4 regions of the Allobranchiibius sp. GilTou38 genome follow, and region 4 is predicted to be linked to each of the others. Evidence: predicted binding sites of a transcription regulator. Region 4 holds the regulator's gene; each other region holds the start of a gene.
What was found. The regulator LexA, encoded in region 4, represses DNA repair genes until DNA is damaged. The targets are predictions, from matches to a motif close to TCGAACANNTGTTCGA.

Region 1 (5,789 bases), on a different contig from region 4:
TGCTCGTGGTCACCGACGGCGAGCCGACGGCGCACCTGGAGTCCGACGGCGAGGTCTTCTTCGACTATCCGCCGCACCCGTTGACCGTGGCGTACGCCGTCCGCGAGCTGGACCAGTCCACCCGCCTCGGCGCGCAGACGACGATCTTCCGGCTCGGCGAGGACCCCGGACTGGCGCGCTTCCTGGACCAGCTGGCCAAGCGGGCCGGCGGACGCGTGCTGGCGCCGGAGCTGGAGGGCCTGGGCGCCGCGGTCGTCGACAGCTACCTGTCGGGGCGCTCGTACGGCGGCAGCAGCTGGTTCGGCGCGTCCGGCTGACGTAGGCCGAACATGTGGGTCGTCGCGCGCTCGATAGAGCGCGCAACGACTCGCGACGTCCCGCGCGATCAGCGCTCCGTACGATCGGCGCGTGACGAAACCGCGCATCGGAGTGCTCGCCGTACAAGGGGACGTGCGCGAGCACCTGCGGGCGCTCGCCAGCGCCGACGTCGAGGCGGTCCCGGTACGCCGCCCCCAGGAGGTCGCGCGCATCGACGGCCTGGTGCTGCCCGGCGGGGAGTCGACCACCATCGACAAGCTGCTGCGCATCTTCGAGCTGCAGGAGCCGATCCGCGCGCGCATCGCCGCGGGCATGCCGGTCTACGGATCCTGCGCCGGGATGATCCTGCTCGCCGACGAGGTGCTGGACGGCCAGCCCGGGCAACAGACCCTCGGCGGGATGGACATCACGGTCCGGCGCAACGCGTTCGGGCGGCAGGTCGACTCCTTTGAGACCGACCTGGTGATGCCGTCGCTCGCGGACGGTGCACACACCCCGGTGCACGCGGTCTTCATTCGCGCGCCCTGGGTCGAGCGTGCCGGCGACGGGGTGCAGGTGCTCGCCACGGTGCCGCACGGGCCGGCGCAGGGTCGCGTCGTGGCATGCCGTGAGGGGGCGCTGCTCGCGACGTCCTTCCACCCCGAGGTCACCGACGATTACCGGGTGCACCACTATTTCGCGGCCATGGTGCGTGACGTCGTTCGCGTGCCGTAAGGGGTGTGGCGTACGCCGTCGCGATCCGGGCCTGCGCGCGAATCGTTACGATGACGGGCGGATCAGCCGTCCACGACGGCCTCACAGCAACGAGCACGAAGCAGGGAGAACATGAGCGGGCACTCCAAGTGGGCCACCACCAAGCACAAGAAGGCGGTGGTCGATGCCAAGCGCGCCAAGCTGTTCGCGAAGCTGATCAAGAACATCGAGGTGGCGGCGCGGTCCGGCGGCGGCGACGTGGTGGGCAACCCCACGCTGTATGACGCGGTGCAGAAGGCCAAGAAGTCCTCGGTCCCGAACGACAACATCGACCGCGCGGTCAAGCGCGGTTCGGGCGCGGAGGCCGGTGCCGCGGAGTATTTGGCGCTGACGTACGAGGGCTACGCGCCCGGCGGCGTGGCGCTGCTCATCGAGTGCCTCACCGACAACAAGAACCGTGCGGTGGCCGAGGTGCGCACGGCCCTGCAGCGCAACGGCGGCACGATGGCCGAGAGCGGTTCGGTCGCCTTCCAGTTCCACCGCAAGGGCCTGGTGACGGTGCCCAAGGCGGACAAGACCGAGGAGGACATCCTCGAGGTCGTGATGGACGCCGGCGCCGAGGAGATCAACGACCTGGGGGAGTCCTTCGAGATCGTCTCCGAGGCCCATGACTTCGTCGCCGTGCGCGAGGCCGTGCAGGCCGCGGGCATCGACTACGACTCGGCCGAGTCGTCGTGGCTGCCCACGGTCGAGGTGCCGCTGGACGCCGACGGCGCCCGCAAGATGTTCCGCATCATCGACGCGCTCGAGGACAGCGACGACGTACAGAACGTCTACGCCAACGGCGAGGTGTCCGACGAGGTCCTGGCCGAGCTCGACGAGGAGTAGGCGACTCGCCGGGTCGCCTGCCCGTGGCCGATCGTCGCACCGGGTAGCGTCGCCGTGTGCCGAACAGGTGTTCGGCACACGGCGATTCAATCTGCGGGAGGCTTGCGTGCGTGTCCTCGGCGTCGACCCCGGACTGACCCGGTGCGGCCTGGGCGTGGTGGAGGGCGGTATCGGCGAACCGGTCCGGATGATCGCCGTCGGCGTCGTGCGTACGCCGCCCGGCGACGACCCCGCCGAGCGGCTGCTCACCCTGCAGACCGAGATCGACGAGTGGCTGCAGCGCTATGCGCCGGACGCCGTCGCCGTCGAACGTGTCTTCGCCAAGGCCAACATCAAGGGGATCATGGGCACCGCGCAGGCCTCTGCCGTCCCGATGCTCGCGGCGGCCCGTCTGGGGCTGCCGCTCGCGATGCACACCCCGTCCGAGGTCAAGGCCGCGGTCACCGGCAACGGCCGCGCCGACAAGGCGCAGGTGACGGCCATGGTGACCCGCATCCTCAAGCTGAAGGTCGCTCCCACGCCCGCCGACGCGGCCGACGCCCTGGCGCTGGCGATCTGCCACGTATGGCGCGGCGGCGCGCAGGACCGCATCGCCCAGGCCCTCGCTCGACAGAAGGCGGCGTACGCAGCCCAAGTAGCAGCAGAGGCACAGCGGGTGGTGCGGTGATCGCGAGTCTGCGGGGCTCGGTGCTCGCGACCGGCCTCGGCACCCTCGTGGTCGAGGTCGGCGGTGTCGGACTGTCGGTGCTCGCGACCCCGTCCACCGCGGCGTCGGTGCGCGTCGGCGAGACGGCCACCCTGGCGACCACGCTCGTCGTGCGCGAGGACTCGCTCACCCTCTTCGGCTTCGCCACCACCAGCGAGCGGGACCTCTTCGAGCTGGTGCAGACCGTCAGCGGCGTCGGTCCGCGGCTCGCGCTGGCGATGCTGGCCATCCACGCCCCGGAGGTGCTGCGCGCCGCGATCGCCGGCGGCGACCTCGCGACACTCGTGAAGGTGCCGGGCATCGGCAAGAAGGGCGCCGAACGGATCGTCCTGGAGCTGAAGGACAAGGTCGGCCCGGTGTCGGCCGCCGCCGGTCTCGAGGACGCGGCGCAGCAGGCGTCCAGCATCGTCGACGGCGAGCACGGCCAGGTGGTCGAGGCGCTCGTCGGCCTGGGCTGGTCGACCAAGCAGGCCCAGGACGCCGTCGAGCGGGTCGTCGATGCGGCCCGCGGTGACGGCCACGTGAGCGACGTGTCGGGTCTGCTGCGCGCCGCGCTGCGGGAGCTCGGCCGGTGAGCGAGAGCGACGACCCGTCGTACGAGGACGAGTCGTACGACGCGACGGCGCGGATCGTGGATCCGGGGGGTCACCCGGCCGACGAGGACCGCCGCTTCGAGGCGGCCCTGCGGCCGCGCAGGCTCGCCGACTTCCCCGGCCAGCCGCGGGTCCGCGATCAGTTGGGTCTGCTGCTGGAGGCGGCGCGGCGCCGCGGTGCACCGCCGGACCATGTGCTGCTGTCCGGCCCGCCCGGCCTGGGCAAGACCTCGCTGGCGATGATCATCGCCGCCGAGCTGGAGCAGCCGATCCGCATCACCAGCGGGCCGGCCATCCAGCACGCGGGCGACCTGGCCGCCGTGCTCTCCTCGCTCGCCGAGGGGGAGGTGCTCTTCCTCGACGAGATCCACCGGATGGCGCGCCCCGCCGAGGAGATGCTCTACCTGGCGATGGAGGACTTCCGGGTCGACATCATCGTCGGCAAGGGCCCGGGCGCCACGGCCATCCCGCTGGAGCTGCCGGCGTTCACCGTGGTCGGCGCGACGACGAGAGCGGGTCTGCTGCCCGCGCCGCTGCGCGACCGCTTCGGCTTCACCGGCCACCTCGACTTCTACGCGACGGCCGACCTCGCGCAGATCCTCACCCGCAACGCCACGCTGCTCGGCGTAGAGAGCACCCCGCAGGGGATCGACGAGATGGCGGGACGGTCCCGTGGCACCCCGCGGATCGCCAACCGGCTGCTACGACGGGTCCGCGACTACGCCCAGGTGCACGGCAACGGCATCGTCGATCTGAGTGCCGCCCGCGCCGCCCTGCGGCTCTTCGATGTCGACGACCGCGGCCTGGACCGACTCGACCGGGCGGTGCTCGACGCCCTCTGCCGACGCTTCGGTGGCGGGCCGGTGGGATTGTCGACCCTGGCCGTCGCAGTGGGGGAGGAGGCGGACACCGTCGAGACCGTCGCCGAGCCCTATCTGGTGCGGGAGGGATACCTGGTGCGCACGCCGCGTGGCCGCGCCGCGTCGCCGATGGCGTGGGCGCACCTGGGCCTGACACCGCCGACGCCGAGCGCTGCGGGCGCCCAACTCGGCTTCGGCGACATCGAGGGCCGCTTCGGTGACAGCAGGTCCGACACGGATTGACGGCGTGGCCTGCGGTTGGGGAAGCCCCCAAGCTGACCTAGACTCTGCCGCTGGCAATCCAACGACGGGCCGGCGTGGCTCCGTCGCACCGTGAGACCCGAAGGACGTTCCGTTCCATGCCCGCTCTTGCAGCAGCCAGTTCCGGTAACTCCGGATCGAGCAATGGCACGTTCATCCTCATCGGGGTGGTCATCCTCCTCGGTGTCCTGCTGTTCGTGTCCAACCGGCGCAAGCGCCGGCAGGCACAGCAACAGCAGGAGAGCCTGAAGATCGGCACCCCCGTGAGCACCACCTCCGGCCTGCTCGGCACGCTGTCCGCGCTGGACGAGCGCACCGCGACCGTCGAGGTGAGCCCGGGCGTGCACCTGCAGTTCGTACGCCGAGCGGTCGTACCGCGCTCCGCGCTGCTGCCCGACGCACCCGCAACCGACGCTGCTGCAGCCGACGCTCCCGCAGCCGGTACGGCCGACGCCGACACGACCTCCGACACCGGAGTCTCGAAGGACGCCGGGGAACCCGCCGCAGCGGACCAGGCGTTGCCTACGAAGGACGATCGCCCGACGGGTGCATCACCCGATCGATCGCCCGATGACCACAACGACACCCGCGCGGAGGCCTGAGCACCGGTGGCAACACGCACACGACGTACGACGCCGGGCGGACGACCCGTCCGTACTCTCGTCCTCCTCGCCGCCCTGGTGATCGCGCTCTTCGCGGCGATCGGCGCGAGTGCGGCATTGGGCAACCCCGCCGGGCAATGGAGCCCGAAGCTCGGACTGGACCTCGAGGGCGGGCGCCAGATCGTCCTGCAGCCCTCGGTCGGAAAGGGCCAGACCGTCACCACCGGCCAGGTCGACCAGGCCGTCGACATCATCCGCGAGCGGGTCAACGGCAACGGCGTCTCCGAGGCCCAGGTCAGCAGGCTGGGCGCGAAGAACATCCAGGTCTCGCTGCCGGGCAACCCCAGCCAGGAGACCCTGAATTCGCTGGCGCAGTCCTCGCAGTTGTTCTTCCGCGCGGTCATCAACAGCACCCAGGACACCCCGCCGACCTTCACGTTGCCCACGCCGTACTCCGCCCCGACCACCAAGGGCTCCACGACGCCGAAGTCGTCGACCAGCCCCTCGGGCACGGCGACGCCGTCCGGCACCAGCTCGAGCAGCTCCAGCAGCTCTACCGCCAACGATGTGCTGCCGCAGGCGTTCCGGGCGGCGACGACCACCCCGACCCCGAGCACGTCCTCCACTCCGGCCGCGTCGAGCACGTCGCCGAGCGCGACCGCCAGCAGCACCCCCCAGGCGACCGCGTCCTCGAGCACCCCCGCGCGCAACTTGCCGACGCCGTACGACTCGAGTGGCAACGTCACGACGAACGGTCTGGGCGCCAGCGACACCGGGTGGGAGAGCCGGACCGTCAGCAACGACTGGATCACCTCCGGACTGGCCACCAAGGGTGAGACCTACAGTCAATTGCTGACCGCGTACTCCT
Region 2 (5,789 bases), on a different contig from region 4:
CGGTCATGCTGCCGGGTCTTGGCCGGGTCGAGTGGGCATCTTGCCTGGGGTGGGGTCCCAGGTGACGCCGGTGGTGGTGACCTGGGCGGTGAGCAGGTCGCGGTGGACGATGGTGTGGTGCCGTGCGCACAACAGCGCCGCGTTGGTCAGGATTGTTTCTCCGCCGGCCCACCAGGGCGTCACATGATGTGCGTCGCACCAGTCGGGCGGTCGGTCGCAGCCGGGGAAGGTGCAGTGCTGATCTCGGTGGATGATCGCGGTCCGTAGGCCTCCGGTGAAGAGGCGTTTCGCGCGGCCGACGTCCAATGGTTCGGACTCCCCACCCAAGACGATGGGGATGAGGTCGGCGTCGCAGGCCAGCCTGCGCAGGGTGCCCGCGTCGAGGTACTCCCCGTCGGTGGTCATTCCGATGCCTGGGAGGTACGTCGGTGCGGATTGGCCGTTGTTCGAACTGTGTTGGCCGAGTCGGCCGGTGGCCTGAAGACCTTCGTACAAGGTCGCGTAGTCCATCGTGACCAGGATCTTCGCGGTCCCGCCGAAGTCCCCGACCGGTCGTGGTGCGGTGCTGTCCAGCACGCCGGCCGCGGTGTCGATCAGCCGCACCAGGGCGTCGGCGCGTCGTTTGGCCGGTGTCCGCAAGTCGCGGTCAGGGCTGCAAAGGTCTTGTGCGTCCGGGCAGGGCTGCGCTGTCGGCGCAGACAAGGCGCGGAGGGCGTGTTTGACGGCGGCGGCGTGCCCGCCGGACAGTTCGGCGACGAACCTCGTCAGTCCACCGGGTAGGTCGGCCCAGTGCACCGATTCGCAGTCCTGTTGTCGTTCTTCATCGCGGACGAGGTGGTCGGGGGCGTATTCGCCGCGGATCCGGGTGCTGAGCTCGCGGAGGGCGCGGGGTCCGAAGCTGCTCAGCGACAGGTACCGGCCCAGCAGGTCTTCGCGGTCCGCGCACGGCAGTTGCGGCAGGATCTGGGGGAGTTCCCGCAGTGCGGCCGCCGCCACCGGGACCGTCGCCGCCCCGCTCGCGAGGGCGTCGGCGACGACGGTGTTGCGGGGGTCGGCGCAGTCCACCCCGACAGTCCCGACCCGGCGCACGACCACGGGGTCGACACCGCGGGCCTGCTGGGCCACCCAGGCCGGTGCCCCGGTGGCGGTGGAGTTGGCGACCGTGCCCCGACCGAGGGCGTCCGCAGTCGCTAGGGCGGCGACGTTCTCTCCCCGTGCTCCGATCTGCAGCATCGAACCGACGACCTCGCCCAGCTCGGTCTCATCCAGTTGGTACAGCGCACCGGGCCACTCATCCAACGCGGTCTTGAACTCACTCAGCAGGCCCATCAACCGGGCACCGGTCCCCGGCCCGGCGGGCGCCTGTGTGTCGGTTGTCGACTGCGCCATGGCCCCTCCTCGAGCTGCTGATCCTCACGTCATCCGTATACCATGGATCATACGCGTGTTCGAACCGAAGTGCAAGGGTGAATTCGCCGAATATAACTGCGAATGTTGCTTATTCGAACCGAGGTTGTCCACATCCCCTCCTCCGCGGTATGGGTTCTATGGGCTGTCCACACCGCACCAATCGCCCCCACCCGCCGACTGCGCATGGTGCGAGACGGATGTGACGGGTGTGCCATCTGGGGTACATGAAAATGCGCAGTCGGCCGATCGCGGATGCTGACGGTCAGCTGGGCCGCGCGTTGAACCGCCTCAGCAGGTCGGCGAACTGGGTCACCTCGGCGTCCGTCCAGTCACCCACACGGTCCCGGATCGCCTCGATCCGCACCGTGTCCGACTGCTGCAGGATGTTGCGGCCCTCGGGGGTGAGCCTCAGCCACTGCGCGCGGCGTTCACCGGGAGCGGCCTCCCGCTCGATGAGTCCGCGCTGCTCGAGGACGGCGATCTGCCGGCTCGCCGTGGACTTGTCGATCTGCAGATCGGCCGCCACGTCGACTGCGGTCGGGTGCGGTCGTGCGGTGACCGCCGACATCAACGTGGCCTCCGCGAATGTGATCTCCGGCACGTTGATGCTCCACTCGCGCCGCAATCTCCTTGCGAACGAACGTAGTTCGACGAGCACGACCCGCAATGGCTCGTCGCGCGATTTGCTCTCCGTCTCCATAGGCTTACTATAGATACAGAAGTTGCATCTACCAACTTCAGATTCGGACGGTAGTAGAAAGGAGAACGGTGAAGGTGAGCAGACCGCAGCAGGTGGTGCCGATGAAGACGGTGCTGTCCCATGTGCTGGTGCCGATCGTGATGGGCCTCGTGATGGCGGCGGCGTACCTCGGCGGCTTCCACAAGCCAGCACCTCACAACGTGCCGCTGGCCGTCGTGGGGACGACGCAGCAGGCGCAGCCGATCGCCGACGCGCTGCAGCATGCTGTCGGTGACGCGGCGACGGTGCGGGTCGTGCCGAACACGGCCGAAGCCACCCGCGAGATCCAGCACCTCGACCTCTCCGGCGCGTACGTGCCCGGAGCTCACCAGGCAGTCCTCCTGACCGGGTCGGCCGCCTCAGACAGCACGAAGACCGTGGTGACGCAGGTCTTCTCGCCGGTCGCTCTCAAACAGGGTGTGCCGCTGTCGGTCAAGGACGTGGCACCCGTGACCGCGGGCGACCCGATCGGTCAGAACGGCTTCTTCTTCCTCGTCGCGCTCACCGTCGGCGCCTACGCGACCTCGATCGCCATCGGTGCGGCAGCCGCCTCCCGGCGCTTCCGGGACCGTGTCGGCCTTGCCGCCGGTGCCGCCGTCGTGCTCTCGACGGCCGAGCTCGCCGTCGCCCACTTCGGCTACGACATGTTCGGCGGTCACGTCCCGGCCGTCTGGGGTCTGTCGATCCTCTACACGGCGGCCGTGATGTTCGTCGGCGTCGGACTGCACCCGCTGGTCGGACGGTTCAGCACGCTGCTCTACTCCGCCGTCTTCGTCGCACTGAACTTCACGAGCTCCGGGGGAGTCTTCTCACCCGTCCTGCAGCCGGCGTTCTTCGGCTGGCTGCACCACTTCTGGATCGGTGCCGGGTTCGTGGAGACGCTGCGCCGGATGTTCTACTTCCCGGCCGTCGGCCTCGGCGGTCCGCTGGCGATCCTGTTCGGATGGCTCGTGCTCGGCATCGCCTGCCTGGGCCTCGGGTACGCCGTGGAGCAGCGCCGGGCGCGTTGTACGGCGACCGGCACGGACGTCGACCGCTCCACCGGTCGGCTGGACTCCGCCACCGAGGAGGAGCTGGAAGAGGACGTCGCCGTCTGAGCTTCGACCTCCATTATCCCCGACCCCGACGTGCCGATCCCGGCGCGTCGGGATCAGTACGTCGGGGCGGCCGGCAGTCCGAACAGGTCCTCCTCGGTCAGGATCTGGCGTGCGTGCACGTAGGCGGTCAGGGAAGTGCCGAGGTATCGCACGTGCCACGGCTCGGACTGCCATCCGGTGATCGCGGTCTTCCCCACCGCGTTGCTGAGGATGAAGCCGTACCGCCACGCGTTGGCCGCGATCCACCGACCCGTGGCGGTGGTCGTGGTGCATGAAGCATTCGTGCACGGGGCATTGGTGAGGTCGGCGGCCAGGCCCAGCTGGTGCTCGCTGAACCCCGGGCGCGCAACGAGGTCGTCGGCCACCTTCTGTCCGTACTGCTTCACGTCCTGGTCGTAGAGCGAGCGCTGCGATGCGTAGGAGCGGTACCCGCTGTTGACCCCCGTGGTCAGCCCCGCGGCCGCGGCGCCGGCGATGAGCTGCCTCACGGCGGTCGCCGCGCCGGCGGTGAGCTGGCGCGAGCCGACGGTCTGCAGCCCTGACGGCACGTAGGTCGACGGCAACGCGTTGCGCTTGTTGGTCATTCGCCACAGCGCGCCCGCCAAGGACGTGGCCGACGTACTCGCCTCGACGGTCGACGGGGCGTAGCCCGGCGCGGTCACGACGTACGAGCTGCGCGACCCGGTCGGCTGCCAGAGGACGAGCAGGGCGTGGCCTGTCACCGAGGTGCTGGATCCGATGACCGAGCCGCCCGCGTGCCGCACCGTCACGACTGTGCCGGACGGCACGCTCACCCAGAGAGCGGTCTTGGTCGGCAGGAGCGCGTAGGGGGCCACCGACATCGACGGCAGGGTGCTCGCGGCTCGGGCGCTCGGTGCCGACACGGCCAGGGTGGCGGGGACGGCGATGAGCGCCGCGAGGAGGGATGTGGTGAGTCGACGCTTCACGACTGCTGGACCTTTCATGCGACCCGGTCAGGGTGATGACCGGACATCAGGCCTCGGCAGGAGGCCGTCACCAACGACACGGTAGACCGATCGGACGTCTCCGCCTCATGACGGCACCGATCGACTGGGCGGGTCCTGCCCAACCGGTCTGTGTCCCCGGGCCCGGATTGCCACCGGCCGACTGCTCCGTTCGCAGCTTTCGCTCAGGGGTGACTTCTAACGTCCGAAGCACCTACGCAGTGCGGTTCGAACAAGTCCAGGCCGAACAGGGAGCTGATCATGCCTCTTTCCCGCGTCGTCGCCGTACCGGCCCTCCTCGGCCTCGCCCTGGTCGCCGGCTGCAACAACTCGAGCTCCGGGTCGTCCTCCGGGGGAGCAGCTGACTCGTCCACCAGCTCCTCGGCCGCGTCGAGCACGAGCTCCAGCGGCTCGAGCACTGCCGCCAGTTCAGCGGCGAGCCCCACGAATGCGGCTGCCAGCTGTCCGAGTTCCAACACACGCTCGTTCGCCAAGACCCGCTTCGTCACCGATATCGGCCTGACCGTCGGCACTTTCCACCGCTGGATCTGGAAGCCGTACAAGGCCGGGACGTTCAACAAGGGTTCCCATGGCCGGATCCGGGCGGTCGTCAAGGGCGCCGCGGTGGCCGGGCTGGACCTGCATCTGATGAACAACGCCAAGAAGAACGTCGAGGCGAACCCGACCCTGTGCAAGGACCTGGCCGCGCCGATCCAGAGCGCGGTCACCAGTCTCACCAACCTCGAAGGCAAGATCACCAGCGGTGACTACGGATCGCTGACCACCCTGGAGAGCACGCTCTCGGGCATCCTGAGCACCGGCAACAAGCATGGCCTCGGGATCACAGAATCCACCGACGAGAGCAAGGCCTCGCAGGGCTGAGCCCCCGCGCGAAACGCCGAGCAGCAGCCCGGAACATGGGCTGCTCTGCCACCACATCGACGACTCGGTCGCGACGTGCACGTCGGACAAGCCGGCGTCGAGAACTCTTCCTCGCGATTTCAGGCGCGATCAACCTGCCCATTTCCCACGCTTCGGCCGCAGACTGCGGGAGACTCGCCTCGTCATGCCCATTGCTCGATGAGTACTCCCGACTGCCCTCAGGGGCAGCCCGAGTCGGGGCGGCCGTCCGTGTACCTGAACAGGAGCACACCGATGAAGCGTGTGATCGCAACGATCGCGGCCGGGCTCGGCGCCGCGGGGACTGTGCTCGGTGCGGCGACCGCACCGGCGTCCGCCGCGCCCTCCGTGCCCTCCGCACGCTCCACGACGCCGACGGCGAGCACCTCCCCGGGCGTACCCACCGTCGGCACGCTGTTCACCGACGGATTCCCTGGAGGCCACAGCTGTACGGCGAGCGTCATCGCCAGCCCGACCCATGACCTGCTGCTGACGGCCGGCCACTGCGTATCTGGCACCGCGGCCGGGTGGCTGTTCGTGCCCGCCTACGACGGGACGTCCGCGATCCGGCCGGCGCCGTACGGCGTGTGGAGAGTCGAGCGCGCCTACGTCGCACCGCGCTGGAAGAGCGTGCACGACACGCAGTACGACTACGCGATCCTGCAGGTCGCGGGGCAG
Region 3 (5,789 bases), on a different contig from region 4:
GGCGAGCACGTCGCCGGGACGGCGGTCCTTCTCCTTACCGCGCAGCGCCGGGACGATGCAGAACGTGCAGGTGTTGTTGCAGCCGACCGAGATCGACACCCAGCCGCTGTACGCCGAGTCGCGTCGGGTGGGCAGCGTCGAGGGGAAGGTCTCCAGCGACTCCAGGATCTCGACCTGCGCCTCTGCGTTGTGGCGCGCCCGCTCCAGCAGCACCGGCAGAGATCCGACGTTGTGGGTGCCGAAGACCACGTCGACCCAGGGCGCGCGCTGCACGATCGCGCCCTGGTCCTTCTGGGCGAGACAGCCGCCGACGGCGATCTGCATACCGGGGTGGGCGTCCTTGACGGGCTTCAGCGCACCGAGGTTGCCGTAGAGCTTGTCGGCGGCGTTCTCCCGCACGGCGCAGGTGTTGTAGACGACCACGTCGGCCGCGTCAGGGCGACCGTCGGTCGCCAGGGTCAGCCGGTCGACGTACCCGGCATGCTCGAGCAGCCCACTGATCCGCTCGGAGTCGTGGACGTTCATCTGGCACCCGTGGGTGCGAACCTCGTACGTGCGCATAACGCGGTCCAGGGTACGGCGTGCCGAGGTCGCTCAGATCGCCTTGCCCGGGTTGAGGATGCCGTGCGGGTCGAGCGCCGCTTTGACGGCGCGCTGCATGGCCACGACCTGCGGCCCGAGCTCGCGCTCCATCCCCGCTCGCTTCAGCAGACCCACCCCGTGCTCCCCGGTGACGGTGCCGCCCGCGGCCAGCGCCGCGTCGATGATCGCGGTGAACGCGGCCTGGGCGCGTGCCTTCGCTGCCTCGTCGCCGCGTTCGGTGATCATCAGCGGATGCAGGTTGCCGTCGCCGGCGTGCGCGATGTTGGCGATGGTGGTGTCGTAGCGGGCGGCGATCGCGGCGATCTGTTCGAGCATCTGCGGGACGGCCGCCTTGGGCACGCACACGTCCTCGGTCAACACGTCGCCGAGCCGCTCGAGGGCGGGGTAGGCCAACCGCCGCGCGGCCATCATCGCGTCGGCCTCCTCCGGGTCGGCCGCCTCCGCGGTGAAGGTCGCCCCCGCTCCGCTGAACGCCTTCTGCATCGCTGCGGCGCCGGCGGCTCCCGCCTCGCCGGCATCGTCGAACCGGCCGATGAGCACGACGTTCGCCTCGCCGCCGATCCCCAGATGCGCATAGTCGTCCACGGCCTGCAGCGACACCCGGTCGACGAGCTCGAGCGCGGCGGGCGTCAGCCCCTGCGCCGCGACGTCGCGGACGGCCTGACCGGCGCCGGCCAGATCGTCGAAGTAGCCGATGACGGTGTGGCCCGGGTCCGGCAACGGCAGGAGGCGCACCGTGACCTCGGTGACGATGCCGAGCGTGCCCTCCGACCCGACGTACAGACCCATCAGGTCCAGCCCCGTGACGCCCTTCGCGGTCCGCCGACCGAGGCGGACGACCTCTCCGGTGCCGGTGACCACCTGCAGCGCGCGGATGTAGTCGCGGGTGACGCCGTACTTCACACAGCACATGCCCCCTGCGTTGGTCGCGACGTTGCCGCCGATCGTCGACCAGGGCGAACTGGCGGGATCCGGCGGATACCAGAGGCCGTGCTCGGCGACCGCCTTGCGAAGGTCGTCGTTGATGACGCCCGGCTCCACGACCGCGAGCCGCTCGAGCGGGTCGATCTCGCGGACGGCGTTCATCCGGTCCAGCGAAACGACCACGCAACCCTCGAGCGAGTTCGCGCCTCCCGACAGGCCGGTCCCGGCGCCGCGTGGCACCACCGGGGTGTCGTGCTCGATCGCCCAGTGGACGAGCGCCTGCACCTCGGCGGTGGAGCGGGCGCGTACGACCGCCAGTGGCGTGCCGTAGGGCGCCCACTCGGCCTCGTCGTGCAGGTATCTCGCCATGAGATCCGGGTCGCTGACGACGGCGGAGGCGTCGAGGACGTCGTGCAGTGAGCTCAGAGCATCGGCTGTGACAGTCACCCGTGCGACGTTACGCCGCGAGCGTCAGTTGCGCGGGACGAGCGCGATGCCGGTGATCGCGAAGACCGTGCCTGCGACCAGGTCGATGGCACGGCCCGCTCGTCGATACGCAGCCACCACCGGGGCGGACGACGCAGCAGAGGCGACGACGACGTACCAAGCGAGCCCGATGGCCAGGATCGCGCCGAGCACGCCGACCCGGCCACCGACGCTCAGCCCGTGCGGCAGCAGCGAGGCGAAGAGCGCGCCGAAGAAGACGACCGCCTTGGGATTCGCCAGGTTGGTGAAGAGGCCGAGCCGCCATAAGGAATGGCTCCCGCCCTGTTCAGGGGCCGGCACGCCGTGTCCGGTGTCGGGACGGTGACCCCGGAAGGCGCCGATGAGCACCCGCGCGCCATAGAGGAAGAGGAGCACGGCGCCGACCGTGCGGATCACCAGGTAGAGGTGCTCGTAGCGGGCGATAACGGCGCTCAGCCCCACGAGCGCGCACGTGGCCCAGCAAGCCATCCCGCCGACGACGCCGACGGCCACCGACAGACCCGCCCGACGGCCGTGGGCGGCCGAGGTGCGCAACACCGCGACGAAGTCCGGTCCGGGGATCGCCACGGCGACGAACCAGGCCACGAGCAGGGGAAGCGTCGACGACATCGAACGATTCTCGCGCATCCGCCTCAGTCGCGCTGGTGCTCCGGGGCGTCCGAGACGGCCGCCCGGATGATCGACCAGGAGAGGGCCGACGGGTACCCCTTGCGCGCCAGCATCCCCGCGAGGCGGCGGGTCTGCACGGCGGCATCGAGTCCGTGCATGGAGCGCAGCTTCTTGGTGACCAGCGCCTGCGCTCGGTCCCGCTCGCTCTCGTCGTCGATCTGCTCCAGCGCTTCCTGGGCGGTCTCGTCGTCGACACCCTTGCGCCGCAGCTCCTGCGCCAACGCCCGGCGGGCCAGCGCGCGCCCGGCCTGCTGGGAGCGCACGACCATGCCGGCGTACGCCTCGTCGTCGACCAGACCGACCTCCTGCATCCGGTCGAGGACGACCCGCGCCACCTCGTCGTCACACCCCTTGGCGCGCAGCTTGTCCTCCAGCTGCCGACGACTGCGCGGGGCCATCGTGAGCTGACGCAACACGATGGCCCGCGCGATGTCGTGCGGGTTCGGCTCCGGATCGGTCTCGGGCGCCGGCGAGGTCTTTCCCCGCGTCGTCATCTCAGAAGTCGACCGGCACCTCGGCGGGTGTCGCCGCCGCGACCACGTCGGCGGGCTTGTCGACCTGCGGGCCGATGCCCAGCTTCTCCTTGATTCTCTTCTCGATCTCATCCCCCAGGTCGGGGTTGTCCTTCAAGAAGGTGCGGACGTTCTCCTTGCCCTGACCGAGCTGGTCGCCCTCGTAGGTGTACCAGGCACCGGACTTGCGCACGAAGCCCTGCTCGACGCCCATGTCGATCAGGCCGCCTTCGCGGGAGATGCCCTGCCCGTAGAGGATGTCGAACTCCGCCTGCTTGAACGGCGGCGCGACCTTGTTCTTGACGACCTTGACGCGGGTGCGGTTGCCGACCGGGTCGGTGCCGTCCTTCAGCGTCTCGATGCGGCGCACGTCCAGGCGCACCGACGCGTAGAACTTCAGCGCCTTGCCACCGGTGGTGGTCTCCGGCGAGCCGAACATCACCCCGATCTTCTCGCGCAGCTGGTTGATGAAGATCGCGGTGGTGCCGGTGTTGTTGAGCGCGCCGGTGATCTTGCGCAGCGCCTGGGACATCAACCGGGCCTGCAGGCCGACGTGGCTGTCGCCCATCTCCCCCTCGATCTCCGCACGCGGCACGAGCGCCGCGACGGAGTCGATCACGATGATGTCGATCGAACCGGAACGGATCAGCATGTCGGCGATCTCCAGCGCCTGCTCACCGGTGTCGGGCTGGCTGACCAGCAACGAGTCGATGTCGACGCCCAGCTTCTTAGCGTACTCCGGGTCGAGCGCGTGCTCGGCGTCGATGAACGCCGCGATGCCGCCTCCCCGCTGCGCGCTGGCCACGGCGTGCAGCGCGACGGTGGTCTTACCGCTGCTCTCCGGGCCGTAGATCTCCACCACGCGACCGCGCGGCAGGCCGCCGATCCCGAGGGCCACGTCGAGCGCGATCGCACCCGTCGGGATGACGTCGATCGGCGGGCGCACGTCGTCGCCGAGCCGCATCACCGATCCCTTGCCGTGCGCCTTCTCGATCTGCGCCATGACGGCATCGAGGGCCTTGACCTTCTCGCCGGGCTTGGGGCCGGCCGGTGCTGGACTCATCGGGTGCTTCTTTCTGCTCGAGGTGGTCGCGCCTGCCGTCGACCTTCTCCCTGCGTCAACGTGCGATGACGTGAGATCTGGTCAGACGCTAGGCACCCCCACCGACAGCCACCGGGCTCGGTCCGGCACGTGTGGACAAGCAGCTCCCCGGGAGGGCACCTGTGGAAAGCGTAGACCAGTGACCGAACACGCGTACGAAGCGACACGCCGTACGTCGGCACTCCCCCGGCGCCGACTCAACCGACCGGCCCCACCACGTTCGCGTTCTGCGTCCGCGGCCAGTGCTGCAGCCCTGGCCACCGACGCAAAACCCCCACCACGCGACACGTGCGACGGATCCCTACCGACTCATCCCTTCGAGCCGCTTCCTCACACTCCGCTGCGGGCGGACCTCGCTGCGCTCGGCACACCCTGCGCTGCGCGCTTCGTCAGCGACTCAACCGGACCAGGCCCGTGTGATTGTCCTGCGGCAGCTGACCGTCGATGACCGCGCCGACCGTGATCGCCTGCAGCGTCACCGGGCCGCCGAAACTGGTCATGAACGAGGTGTCCGCGGCATCACGTCCGGTCGCCACCCGCAGCAGCGACTGCCGCGGTGCGAGGCCGGTGGCATCCACCGTGTGCCACGCCCCCTCGACATAGACCTCGACGACCGCGTGGAAGTCCATCGGGTCCAGACCGGGTGCGTAGACCGCGATCAGCCGGGCCGGCACGCCGCGGGCGCGCAGGATCGCGATGGCCAGATGTGCAAAGTCGCGGCACACGCCGTTGCCGAGCAGGAAGGTGTCGAGTGCGCCGTCGGTCGGCCGCGAGGAGCCCGCGACGTACGCCGTGCGCCGCTGCACCCACTGCCGCACCGCGAGCACCAGCTCGACTCCGTCGAGATCGCCGAAGAGCTCTGCAGCGACTCCGAAGAGCCGGTCGGACTCGGCGTACCGGCTCGGCACCTGGTTGCCCAGCTGCGCGCCGGTGCCCTCGTCGCCGTCCTCCTCGTAGCCGGAAACCGTTGCCTCGTAACGCATCTGGTACGCGCCGGGCGTCGCCTCGAAAAGGTGCAGCACCCCGTCGTGGGTGTCCCCCACCTCTTGGACGTCTACATCGTCACCATCACGCGTGATCCGCATCGACTCGTCGATCTGCAGGCCCTTGCACCGCGCCGCAGCGACCGCGAGCACGATCCTGGCCGGCCCGTCGACCCGGAAATCCAGGGCGGCGTTCACCATCCGCTTCACGTCTACGGCTCCTTCGTCTCGGTGCCCGGCAGATCGCGGCCCAACCACCGCTCAGGGGGCACCTCGAGGTCCACGCAGAGCGCGCGCCACACCTCGCGCGGGCCCACGCCGTCCTCCAGGGCCTCGTCCGCACTGCGGTCGTGCAGCGCGTGGATCGCGTGCGAACGCGCGAGCACCCGGCTGTACCCCGAGCCGAACTCGTCGTCCATCAGCCGCCAGAACTCGCTTAATCGCACCCCGCCAGTCTGACAGCCGTCGACGTGCCCGCAGGACGTCGCGCAAAGCGGGCCACTCGGCACG
Region 4 (5,789 bases):
TGGCGGTAGTTGCGCGTGGTCTCGCCGATGGCCTCGGTCGGGAAGTCGGCGAAGCAGATCGAGATGTCCATCGCGGTGATGACCAGCTCGACGACCTTCTGGAACGTCGCGGTGTCGAAGGTGTCGTCGTCCCGCAGGAACTTCAACAGGTTGAGCGACGCCAGGTTGCACGAGGAGTTGTCCAGCGACATGTACTCCGAGCACGGGTTGGACGCGGTGATCCGGCCGCTCTCGGGGGTGGTGTGCCAGTCGTTGATCGTGTCGTCGTACTGGATGCCGGGGTCGGCGCACTCCCACGCCGCCTTGTTGAGCTTGGCGAACAGCTCACGGGCGTCGACGGACTCGATGACCTCACCGGTGCCGCGGGCGGTCAGCCCGAACTCCGTGCCGGCCTCGACCGCGCGCATGAACTTGTCGCTCACCCGCACCGAGTTGTTGGCGTTCTGGTACTGCACCGAGGTGATGTCACGGCCGCCGAGGTCCATGTCGAAGCCGGCGTCGCGCAGCGCGCGGATCTTGTCCTCCTCGCGCGCCTTGGTCTCGATGAACTCCTCGATGTCGGGGTGGTCCACGTCGAGCACGACCATCTTGGCCGCACGGCGGGTGGCCCCACCGGACTTGATGGTGCCCGCGGACGCGTCGGCGCCGCGCATGAAGGAGACCGGACCGCTGGCGGTGCCGCCGCTGGACAGCAACTCCTTGGAGGAGCGGATCCGCGAGAGGTTGAGGCCGGCGCCCGAACCGCCCTTGAAGATGAACCCCTCCTCCTTGTACCAGTTGAGGATCGAGTCCATCGAGTCGTCGACCGACAGGATGAAGCACGCCGAGACCTGCTGCGGGCTCTTGGTGCCCACGTTGAACCACACCGGGGAGTTGAAGCTGAACACCTGGTGCAGCAGCGCCCAGGTCAGTTCGTGCTCGAAGATCTCCGCGTCCTCGTCGCTCGCGAAGTAGCCGCTGTCGCGCCCGCCCTTGACGTAGGTCAGGACGACACGGTCGATCAGCTGCTTGAGGCTGGTCTCACGCACCGCGGTGCCGAGCGCCCCGCGGAAGTACTTGGTCGTCACGATGGTGGAGGCGTTGAGAGACCAGAAGTCCGGGAAGAGGACACCGCGCTGCTCGAAGATCGTCGCGCCGGTCTTCCAGTTCTGCTGCACGACGTCGCGCTGCTCCCAGGTCACCTCGTCGTACGGGTGGACGCCGGGCGTGGTGAAGATGCGCTCGATGTGCACCCCACGGTCTGCGCGGGCGGCGTCGGCGCGGGCGCCGGTGGTCTCGGTCATGCTGTTCCTCCGTGTGACGTGGTGAGCTGGGCTGCTGATGCGGGTGGTGCTGGTGATGCTGTGGGGCCTTGCGGTACGCGCACGGGTTACTGCTGCAGCACCCGGCGCATGGGATGACCGGGTATCAGTGATCCTCCCCGCCACCACTGACAACGGGGTCGTCGGCGGCGTACGAGGGGCCGAGCACCTGACGCTCGGCGCGAAGCAGCGCGATCGCCGCCTCGAAGTCGCCCAGGTCGTCGAAGGCCTGGTAGACGGAGGCGAATCGCAGGTAGGCGACCTCGTCGAGGGCACGCAACGGGCCGAGGATCGCCAGACCGACGTCGTGGGCGTCGATCTCGGCCAGTCCCTGCATCCGGATGGTCTCCTCCACCTGCTGGGACAGCAGCGCCAGGTCGTCCTCGGAGACCGGGCGGCCCTGGCACGCCTTGCGCACCCCGACGAGCACCTTCTGGCGGCTGAACGGCTCGCTGGCGCCGGACCGCTTCACGACGGTCAGGCTCGTGGTCTCCATGGTGGAGAAGCGCTTGCCGCAGCTGGGGCACTGGCGGCGCCGTTTGATGCAGGTGCCGTCCTCGCTCGAGCGGGAGTCGACGACGCGACTGTCCTCGTGCCGGCAGAACGGGCAGTGCATGCGGTCTCCCTCACCCTCGACGATCGGCTCACACCGATCTCTCGCCGTCCACGCCGTAGCCCCGCCGAACGAGCCGCCCACCTGTGGGTAACTCGTGGACAACCGGGGGATATCCGCGCTGTGCCTTGGGATAACCCGGGTCGACCTGGGGACTACATGTGGACGACTTACATCGATGTAACTACTAGATGTAGGGATCGTATTCCGGTGGAGGGGGTGATGCAACCTTTAGAGACTGCCCGGTTTGCGCGGGGTCGTTCGTGCTGGTCAGAGGGCCGCCGAGGGCGAGACGGAGGCGGTGTCGGCCCTGCTACGGGGCGCCAGAAGGCGCGCGGCCGGACTCAGCGAGGCAGGCGCAGTTGCTCGCCGGCGAACACCTGCAGGGTGTTCAGTCGATTGGCGGCCTGCACCCGCTGCACCGCATTGCCGATCGGCAGCTGGGGGTAGGCGTGGTGGGCGACCGAGGACAGGGTCTGGCCCGACTGGACGACCACGGTGTCGTAGCGCTGCGCGGACCCGCCGCCCACTGCGGCACGGGCTCCCGCCACTCCCCCGACGAGACATAGGAGGAGAGCGCACAGCGTGATCAGCAGGCGACCGCGACGAGTGATGTGCATCGTCGGCGCAGGTGCATCCACGAGCACGGGCAGATCAGGGACCGCGCGCAGGTGGCCGCGACGGATGGACGCGGGCGCCGTACGTCGCGATGCGCCGGGACGACCCGGCAGGGCAGGGGTGGCGGGAGTGACCCAGCTGGGAACAGCGGTGACGGCACTCATGAGATCCTCCGATAACTCGTCGATCGTACGTGTGTGCGATCGATCATCTGTCTGATGTCTAGCACGCGCGTTCGAGAAAATCCAGACACGCCCCGAACAGATGTTTGGAAAGTGTGTCCGACTCTCGTAATCTCGTGCTCACCTGCAGAACTGAAACACCGACCACCGACAGCCCCTGCTCATCAGCTGTGAATCCGCGGAACGACGCCGAATACGGCGACTCATCGGCCCCGGGGGCGCAGCCGCACGGACACCTGGGGCGGGCGGTGACAGCACGATCCACTCGGAGAGGGACGGACGAAGACCATGGCCAAGGTGCACCAGATGCCCGAGCGCGACGACGACGGTTTGACCACCCGACAGCGGCGCGTGCTGGAGGTCATCCGCAACTCCGTGGACCGGCGCGGTTACCCGCCGAGCCTGCGGGAGATCGGCGAGGCCGTCGGCCTGACCAGCCCCAGCTCCGTCGCTCACCAGCTGTCGATGCTCGAGCGCAAGGGCTACCTGCGCCGCGACCCTAACCGGCCGCGCGCCATCGAGGTCATCTCACCGGACCAGGACAAGGACCAGCGCGGCTACCGGGGCGGGTCCAGCGTCACCAACGCGCCGGACGGTGACCTGAGCGTCGAGGACGAGACCGGCATCGGCGACCGGCGACCCAGTGCGTCGTACGTCCCGGTCGTCGGACGGATCGCCGCGGGCGGTCCGATCCTGGCCGACGAGGTCGTCGAGGACGTCTTCCCGCTGCCCAAGCAGATCGTCGGCGAGGGCGACCTCTTCCTGCTGAAGGTCGTCGGAGACTCGATGATCGACGCCGCGATCTGCGACGGCGACTGGGTCGTGGTGCGTCAGCAACCGACCGCGACCAACGGCGACATCGTCGCGGCGATGCTCGACAACGAGGCGACCGTCAAGACCTTCAAGCGCACCGGGGGCAAGGTCTGGCTGATGCCGCACAACACGGCGTACGACCCGATCGACGGCGACGACGCCGTGGTGCTGGGCAAGGTCACGGCGGTGCTGCGCAGGGTCTGAGCGACCCCGGGCGCCCGGCGCTCCTCAGGCGCGCTGGGCGCCCGGTGCGCCCACGGCCGGCGCTCCCAGTCGGTCCGCCAGCGCCGTCAGGGTGCTGCCCAGCGGCGCCTCGATCTTCAGGTCGGTCTCGCCGTCCCCGCGGGTCCATCCGTCGTTGATCACGATCACGGGCACGCCGATGCGGGCGGCGCGGCGCACGAACCGGTAACCGGACATCACCGCGAGCGACGACCCCAGGACCAGCAGCGCCGACGCCTCCTCGACGAGGCCGAAGCACTGCTCCACCAACGGTTTCGGCACTGATTCGCCGAACATCACGACGTCCGGTTTCAGCAGGTCCGAACCGCACACCGGACAGTCGGCCGTGACGAACGCGCGCACGATCGCCTCGGGCAGCGCGACGTCGCCGTCGGGCCGGACCGCGCCTCCGATCGCGCGGTCGAATCCGGGGTTGGCGTCGCGCAACCAGTCGTCCATGTCATCGCGGCGATGCGTGCTCGAGCAGGCCATGCAGACCACCCGCTCCAGGTTGCCGTGCAGCTCGAGCACCTCGCTCGCGCCGGCCGCCTGATGTAGCCCATCGACGTTCTGGGTGATGACGCTCGTCAGGGTGCCGGCGGCGAGCAGCCTGGCGACCGCGCGGTGGCCGTCATTCGGTCGGGCAGCCGCAAAGCGTGGCCACCCGACGTAGGAACGTGCCCAATACCGCTGCCGCGCTTCATGACTGGCGCGTAGCTCGGACACTGTCATCGGCTGCACCCGACGTACGCCGCGGGCGTCACGGTAACTCGGCAGACCCGATTCGGTGGACAGGCCGGCTCCGGTCAGGGCGACCAGCCCGCCATCCGCCAGGTAGCTCGCCAGTCCGTCCCACTGATCCGGGCGCACTCCCTCGGGCACCGGGGAGACCGCGGACTCGAGCACGTCATCAGTGTCGCACCGGCCCCGTGGCCCCGTGGGTGCGCGGGTGGCCACTGCGACGCAGGGCTGGTGCAGAACGAAAGCACGAAGATGGGTTCCGATGGATAACCTTCCATTATATGATCGGCGCATGATCGACGCTGCGGGCCTACGGGTCATCCGGGCCATCGCCGACGAGGGCAGCTTCACCGCTGCGGCCACCTCTTTGGGCTACTCCCAGCCGGCCATCTCCCAGATGGTGCGCCGTCTGGAGGACCGGATCGGCACCGTCCTGGTGGAGCGCCTGGGCCGCAGCGTGCGGCTGACCGAAGCCGGCGCGGTGCTGGCCCGTCACGCGGGCCCCGTGCTCAGCGCCCTCGAGGCCGCCGAATCAGAGGTCGCCGCGATCGCCGGGTTGCGCGCCGGCCGCGTCCGTCTGATGGCCTTCCCCTCCTCCTCCTCGACACTCGTCCCGCACGCGCTCGCGATGGTGCGAAAGGCCTACCCCGACGTCGAGGTGACCTTCACTGAGGCCGAGCCCCCCGAGTCGCTGGCCGCACTGCGGGCCGGCGAGTGCGACATCGCCGTCGCGTTCGCCTACGACGGTGCGCCGCTGGCCCGCGGCGAGGACGACATCGAGGCGTTCCAGTCCCGCAAGCTACTCGACGACGAGGTGCGCCTGGTGGTGCCGTCGGATCACCGGCTCGCCGGCGCCGCGTCGGTGCGGATGACCGACATGGTCGACGAGCAGTGGATCGCGGGATGCCCGCGATGCCGCGGACACCTGCTCTCCCTGGCCGAGCGCGCCGGATTCAGCCCGTCGGTCTCGTTCGAGACCGAGGACTACGTGGCGGTGCTCGGTTTCGTCGCCGCGGGCCTGGGGGTCGCCCTCGTGCCCGACCTGATCCTGCACTCGGCGCACAACGACGGCGTGACGATCCTGCCGATCAAGCCGACCCCCCGCCGGACCGTCTACGCCGTCACCACCCCCGACCTCACGCGCGTGCCCGCCGTCGCCGCGACCCTGGAGGCGCTGTGCGCGGCGTCCACCTCGGTGCGGTCGGCGGCACCGGTCGCCTGAGACTCCCCCACCCGCCCGTCAGGGCCTGTCGACGGTGACCCGCCCGTCGCGCACAGCCACGACCACGTCCCCTCCGC

Region 1: a site for LexA is predicted at 1,959-1,974, ahead of ruvC (crossover junction endodeoxyribonuclease RuvC). Genes of this name have one in related genera too.
Region 2: a site for LexA is predicted at 1,437-1,452, ahead of JOB34_RS15235 (HNH endonuclease signature motif containing protein). Genes of this name have one in related genera too.
Region 3: a site for LexA is predicted at 4,440-4,455, ahead of recA (recombinase RecA). Genes of this name have one in related genera too.

What each region holds. Positions count from the first base shown of each region.
Region 1 is NZ_JAGEKN010000006.1:133,862-139,650, forward strand. Features, by position in the region: gene JOB34_RS05755 (VWA domain-containing protein) at 1-317, shown strand, start outside; gene pdxT (pyridoxal 5'-phosphate synthase glutaminase subunit PdxT) at 409-1,032, shown strand; gene JOB34_RS05765 (YebC/PmpR family DNA-binding transcriptional regulator) at 1,144-1,899, shown strand; gene ruvC (crossover junction endodeoxyribonuclease RuvC) at 2,006-2,566, shown strand; gene ruvA (Holliday junction branch migration protein RuvA) at 2,563-3,180, shown strand; gene ruvB (Holliday junction branch migration DNA helicase RuvB) at 3,177-4,301, shown strand; gene JOB34_RS05785 (preprotein translocase subunit YajC) at 4,418-4,921, shown strand; gene secD (protein translocase subunit SecD) at 4,928-5,789, shown strand, end outside.
Region 2 is NZ_JAGEKN010000012.1:86,439-92,227, reverse strand. Features, by position in the region: gene JOB34_RS15235 (HNH endonuclease signature motif containing protein) at 4-1,389, opposite strand; gene JOB34_RS15230 (MarR family winged helix-turn-helix transcriptional regulator) at 1,673-2,110, opposite strand; gene JOB34_RS15225 (hypothetical protein) at 2,185-3,246, shown strand; gene JOB34_RS18200 (M15 family metallopeptidase) at 3,300-4,193, opposite strand; gene JOB34_RS15215 (hypothetical protein) at 4,473-5,093, shown strand; gene JOB34_RS15210 (trypsin-like peptidase domain-containing protein) at 5,367-5,789, shown strand, end outside.
Region 3 is NZ_JAGEKN010000010.1:11,755-17,543, forward strand. Features, by position in the region: gene miaB (tRNA (N6-isopentenyl adenosine(37)-C2)-methylthiotransferase MiaB) at 1-561, opposite strand, end outside; gene JOB34_RS14275 (FAD-linked oxidase C-terminal domain-containing protein) at 595-1,974, opposite strand; gene JOB34_RS14280 (LysE family translocator) at 1,999-2,622, opposite strand; gene JOB34_RS14285 (regulatory protein RecX) at 2,646-3,176, opposite strand; gene recA (recombinase RecA) at 3,178-4,257, opposite strand; gene JOB34_RS14295 (transglutaminase family protein) at 4,686-5,480, opposite strand; gene JOB34_RS14300 (DUF3046 domain-containing protein) at 5,492-5,725, opposite strand.
Region 4 is NZ_JAGEKN010000001.1:16,727-22,515, reverse strand. Features, by position in the region: gene JOB34_RS00080 (vitamin B12-dependent ribonucleotide reductase) at 1-1,283, opposite strand, end outside; gene nrdR (transcriptional regulator NrdR) at 1,408-1,917, opposite strand; gene JOB34_RS00070 (hypothetical protein) at 2,259-2,696, opposite strand; gene lexA (transcriptional repressor LexA) at 3,003-3,731, shown strand; gene JOB34_RS00060 (NAD-dependent protein deacetylase) at 3,756-4,655, opposite strand; gene JOB34_RS00055 (LysR family transcriptional regulator) at 4,783-5,712, shown strand; gene JOB34_RS00050 (ComEC/Rec2 family competence protein) at 5,731-5,789, opposite strand, start outside.